2 linked regions of the Congzhengia minquanensis genome follow. Each later gene encodes a partner of the first gene's protein in a complex. Links are inferred from orthologs where the notes say so. Each region holds a gene or a part of one and is shown in the gene's direction. Other genes may lie near its edges.

Region 1 (2,898 bases):
GGCCGCAGGCGCAGACTTTGTAGGCGCTGAGGAACTGATTCCCAGAATTCAGAACGAGAACTGGTTTGATTACGACGTTGTTGTTGCAACACCCGATATGATGGGCGTTGTAGGCCGTTTAGGTAAGGTTTTGGGCCCGAAAGGCTTAATGCCCAGCCCGAAAGCCGGCACGGTTACAATGGACGTTACAAAGGCCGTTAACGAGATTAAATCCGGTAAAGTGGAATACCGTTTGGACAAAACCAACATCATCCACTGCCCGGTGGGTAAGGTTTCGTTTGGCAAAGAAAAGCTTTGCGAAAACTTTAACGCTCTTCTTTCTGCCATCATTAAGGCAAAGCCGGCGGCAGCAAAGGGCCAGTATATTAAAAGCTGTGTCGTAGCTTCTACCATGGGCCCCGGCGTTAAAATTAACCAGACAAAACTGTCTGACTAATTTTGCTTGACACAGAAACAAATTTCTGGTATACTTGATTTAGTAAAATATTTTCCGCAGACAGCAGGCGCCGTTATCGGCTTAAATTTGCCCGCCGAGGAAACGCTTTAAAGGTGATTTAGGGCTTTTCTTCGTTTGCGGAGAAAAGCCTTTTATTTTTTATTACACAGTGAGGTGAAAAATCATGCCAAGTGAAAAAGTTTTACAGCAGAAACAGCAAATGGTTGCTGACCTTTCTGAAAAGCTGAAAACAGCGGCTGCCGGCGTTTTTGTCGACTACTGCGGTTTAACGGTTGAGGAAGACACACAGCTTAGAAACAAGCTGCGTGAAGCAAACATTGAATATGCGGTTGTGAAAAACACCCTGACAAAACGTGCGGCAAACGACGCGGGCTTTAACGAATTCGACGAAATTTTAAACGGCCCCACGGCTTTGGCCCTCAGTTTTGAAGATGTTGTCGCTCCGGCGCGCGTTTTAGCTGAATTTGCAAAAGATAACGAAGTGTTTGAAATTAAAGCCGGCTTTATGGAAGGCAGGGCAATGTCGTTAGAAGAGATTGACGCATTGAGCAAAATCCCCTCGAAAGACACGCTTTATGCTATGCTGGCAGGTGGCTTGAACGCAACAATCGCAGGCCTTGCAAGGGCAATCGACGCTGTTCGTGAACAGAAAGAAACAGCTTAAACGAAAAAACAATTTAACGTATTTTTACGAATTTAAATTAGGAGGAAAATTAAAATGAGCGAAAAGATTACTGCTATGATTGAAGAAATTAAGGCGCTTTCCGTTCTGGAATTATCAGAACTGGTGAAAGCAATTGAAGAGGAATTCGGCGTTAGCGCGGCTGCTCCTGTAGCTGTTGCCGGTGCAGCTGCTCCCGGAGCTGCTGCTGCAGAAGAAAAATCTGAATTCGACGTTGAGCTGACAGAAGTTGGCGGCGAAAAGGTTAAGGTTATTAAGGTTGTTCGTGAAGTTACCGGCCTTGGCTTAAAAGAAGCAAAAGAAATGGTTGACGGCGCTCCGAAAGTAATTAAGGAAGCTGCAAGTAAAGAAACAGCTGACGAAATCAAAGCAAAACTTGAAGAAGTTGGCGCAAAAGTTACATTGAAATAATTTTATTACATCTAAAAACCGTGCGGCAGCAAAAAGCCGCACGGTTTATTTTTGCCTGTCTTTTCTGTATCTGCCGGGTGTCGTTCCCATGTGCCGTTTAAAAAATGTAATTAGATGACTCGCATCATAAAGTCCCGTTTTTTCTGCAATTTGCGCAAGGGGCATGTCAGACCACCGAAGCAATGTACAGATTTCATTCATCCTGATATTGTTGATATATTCCATCATGCCACAGCCCAATTCCCTATTCGAAATCCGCTCAATCTGGCTTTTGGAATAATTTAAAAGCCGGCAAATGTCCGTCACCGTTAAACGAAATGGGTCACGCTCCTGCAAAATTTTTGTAACTTTTTCTGAAAATGACTCTTTCTTTTGGTTTAATACTGCCTCCATGGTATCAATTACAATCCGTTCTGCAAAATTTAATAAATTTAGCAAATTCAGCGGCATGGGATTCCGCATTTTCTCTTCAAGAGATGAAAAACGTTCCGTTACAGACCGAACCGGCGTAACGGTAAACTGATTTTCAAATGCTCCCCTGGCAAGAACGGCAAGTTCTTCTTGCTTATGTTCCAGCGTCAAATCAATTCCGAATTGTCTGTATCCGCCGTTTGACTGAAGCTTGTGAATAAGCCCCGGAGGCACTACAAAAACCTGGTTTTGGTGTATGTTTGCCGTTTCATTTTTACAGATTACCCGAACCTCCCCTGACAGCACCAAATTAACATGGTAAAATGTTTCATGCTGGTGAAAGTCCATCTCATAGTGCGGCTTGCGCTCAAATAAATGGAACATCCGAAAAGGCGTTGGCAGCTCTCTTTCAAGCATTACATCTACATTTTTTGTTTTTTCCATACTGCATCTCCTTCTATGGGTCTATTATACAATTTTATGATACTGCTGTCAATTGTACTTTTTCGTATTTTAAAGTATAATTGACCTTAAGGAGTGATATTACATGAATTATGAAAAAAACGACTATTTTAAGATTTTAAAAACCTGGTGTGACACTCTTATAAAATTACAAATGAAAGAGCCGCAATCCCCTGCCATTTACGGCGGTATTTTTTGTCCTGCCTGCGGCAGAATTCACGGAAGAATTAACGATTGCATGTACCCTCTTATTTATCTATATAAAAAAACAGGGGATAAAAAATATTACGAAGCGGCAAAGGACGTGTATTGCTGGACAAAACACAACACCCACAGACCGGGAGGCTTCTTTTTAAACGACCCCAATTGTCTTTGGTTTGCAACCACCGTCTTTTTTAACATACAGCTGGGCGAGCTTCTTTATCATTGTAAGGATGTAATTTGCCCTATCGAATGGGAGGAATGGAATGCATCA
Region 2 (2,774 bases), on another replicon or contig:
GGGCGTGAAGCAGATTTACAAGCAGGCCGCAGAGGGCGTGCTGGAATTGCAAAACGGCCTGGGCTGGCATGAACAGAGCTTAGAGAAAATTTACAGGGAAAAGGAAAAAGAAATTACCAGCGTGTTGCAAAGCGCGCCGAAGAGTGATATAATACTTGCGCAGCTAAAGAATGTGGGGCTGGATTTAGACGCGTTTGTGAAGCAGTATGGCAAAGAGAAAATTTTAAACGCCGTGTGGTATGCAAAGGACTTAAAAGACAGATATTCTGTGCTGTGGCTGTTCGGCGCAGTTTCACCGGCCGCGCCGTATTCTCAGCCGCAATAAAATAAAAAAGTTGTTGACTTTCATTTCCTCAAATGTTATAATATATCGTAGCCGCGTGCGTGAGGTTATAAACGAATGAAATATTCTACCGAAACGGCAGCGAGCAAGGTTGGAGGAGGTGCAAAAGATGTACGCAATTATTCAGACAGGCGGAAAACAGTATAAGGTTTCCGAAGGTGATGTTATTTACGTTGAAAAGCTCGGCGTAGCAGACGACGAAACAGTAACATTCAACGAAGTTTTAGCAGTTGGCGAAGGCGGCTCGTTAAAGGTTGGCGCGCCCACAGTTGACGGCGCTTCTGTTACAGCAAAAACGCTGGTTGCGGAAGGCAAGTCGAAAAAGATTATTGTTTTCAAGTATAAACCCAAAAAGGGTTATAAGAAAAAACAAGGTCACAGACAGCCTTACACAAAGGTTGTAATTGAAAAGATTAACGCATAAGTTATGACAGAAATTTGCGTTTATCGAAAGAATAAGGACATTGTAAAATATTCGGTCAGCGGTCATACCGGATTTGGCCCGGCAGGGGAAGATATTGTTTGCGCTGCCGTGTCGGCACTGTGCCAGGCTGCATTAAACGGCCTTACAGATGTTGTAGGAATAAAGGCGGGGTTTGAGGTGCGTGAAGGCTATTTAGCGTGCATCATTCCCGAAACCATTTCTGAACCTGAACGCCGCGACGCAGATATTTTACTGAAAACATTGGTTTTGTCCTTAAAGGATTTGGAAGAACAATACGGTGATTATATAACCATTACGGAACTGGAGGTGTAGGTATGCTTAAAATTAACATTCAGCTGTTTGCTCATAAAAAAGGTGTCGGCAGCACAAAGAACGGCCGTGATTCAGAGGCAAAGCGTTTAGGTGTTAAAAAAGCAGACGGTCAGAACGTTCTCGCAGGAAACATTTTGGTTAGACAGAGAGGAACAAAAATCCATCCCGGAACAAACGTTGGTAAGGGCGGAGACGATACATTGTTCGCTTTGGTTAACGGAAAAGTGAAGTTTGAGAAGTTCGGAAGCGGCAAAAAACGCGTCAGCGTTTATGAGGACGTTACAGCGTAATTAAAAAAACGGCTTTTAAGTCCCGGGTTTTTATCCGGGACTTTTTGCATTTTCGTGATAATATTAGAAAAATGGGGGCAAAATTTTATGGCTGAGGTAACCATCAGGGCAGAGTTTCAGACTTCAGTTGAAACTGTTTGGAATGTTGTTACAGACAATGAGCGGTACGGCTGGCGGAGTGATTTGGAAAAAATTGAACTGTCGGAGGACAAAAATATGTTTACAGAAATCTCCTGCGGCGGCATTAAAACAAACTTCACCATTACGGAAAAGAAGCCTTTTGAGCGGTATGCCTTTGACATGAAAAACAAAAATATGCAGGGGCGCTGGATAGGAAAGTTTGTACGCGGCGGCAATGGCGGCTGCATCATCGAATTTACAGAAAACGTAACTGCGTTTTCACCGTTTTTGAACCTGTTTGTAAAGTCTTACTTAAAAAAACAGCAGAAACAGTATGTGAAAGATTTAAAAAAGGCATTAGGAGAGGAAGGGTGACATGCCGAAACTTTTTGCAATTTCAGATTTGCACCTGAGCTTTTCAGCAGACAAGCCCATGAACGTTTTTGGTAGCAGATGGGACAACTATGAAGAACGCCTGCGTCAGAACTGGCAGGAGCAGGTTTCAAAGGATGATGTTGTGCTGATGCCGGGGGACACTTCATGGGCAACATATGTGAAAGACGCGGCATGCGATTTTCATTTTATTGAAAAGCTGAACGGAACCAAAATAATTTCAAAGGGCAACCACGACTATTGGTGGGAAACGTTGTCAAAGTTAAATCTGTTTTTGGAAACGAATCGGTTTTCCACCATACGGTTTGTGCACAACACCACAGAGGTGTTTGGAAACGTTGCGGTATGCGGCACGAAAGGATATCCGGAAACAGAGCAGGAGCCGGACTGCGATGAGGAACGAAAGCTTTACCGCAGGGAGCTGGTTCGCTTAGAAAATGCGATTTCAGAGGCGAAAAAGACCGGCGCAGAGAAGATAATTGTGATGCTGCACTATCCGCCCGGCGCAAACTCGGCCTTTGCAAAAGTTATGCAGGAGGAGAATGTGGACTTTTGTGTGTTCGGACATCTTCACGGCGGATATTTTAAAAATGCGGTGCAGGGGAATGTGCGCGGCGTAGAATACCGCTTGGTTTCCTGCGACTATTTAAAATTTGAGCCGCTGAAAATCTGCGAATTTTAAAACGGGTGTTTTTTATCTGCCTGAGAAAGGCCCACTTTCGGAGAGCACCCGTAGGCCTTTGTGTAGGCTTTGTAAAAGGAGGAATAGCCCGAAAAGCCGGCGCTGACACACGCGCTGCTGATGGTTTCGCCGCTGCGGCACAGATCGCGGATTAACAGCAAACGCTTGTTGGTGATGTAACTGCTAATG

Evidence for each region.
Region 2: rplL (region 1) and rpmA share a complex: the UniProt entries of both Escherichia coli proteins name them as parts of the 50S ribosomal subunit. The link is inferred for Congzhengia minquanensis from one-to-one orthologs.

What each region holds. Positions count from the first base shown.
Region 1 is NZ_JACRSU010000004.1:59,509-62,406, reverse strand. What follows is about bases 1-2,862. They hold rplL (50S ribosomal protein L7/L12), read left to right. Parts: upstream 1-1,175; coding sequence 1,176-1,550; downstream 1,551-2,862. Other genes in these bases: H8698_RS10490 (glycoside hydrolase family 88 protein), read left to right, coding at 2,509-2,862; H8698_RS10495 (helix-turn-helix domain-containing protein), read right to left, coding at 1,596-2,405; rplJ (50S ribosomal protein L10), read left to right, coding at 621-1,121; rplA (50S ribosomal protein L1), read left to right, coding at 1-436. Also shown: more of H8698_RS10490, read left to right, coding at 2,863-2,898. UniProt on the Escherichia coli protein: The binding site for several of the GTPase factors involved in protein synthesis (IF-2, EF-Tu, EF-G and RF3). Is thus essential for accurate translation.
Region 2 is NZ_JACRSU010000003.1:440,133-442,906, forward strand. What follows is about bases 9-2,746. They hold rpmA (50S ribosomal protein L27), read left to right. Parts: upstream 9-1,102; coding sequence 1,103-1,390; downstream 1,391-2,746. Other genes in these bases: H8698_RS09815 (sn-glycerol-1-phosphate dehydrogenase), read left to right, coding at 9-325; rplU (50S ribosomal protein L21), read left to right, coding at 453-767; H8698_RS09825 (ribosomal-processing cysteine protease Prp), read left to right, coding at 771-1,100; H8698_RS09835 (SRPBCC family protein), read left to right, coding at 1,478-1,885; H8698_RS09840 (metallophosphoesterase), read left to right, coding at 1,887-2,585. In the rest of the region: more of H8698_RS09815, read left to right, coding at 1-8; more of H8698_RS09845, read right to left, coding at 2,747-2,774.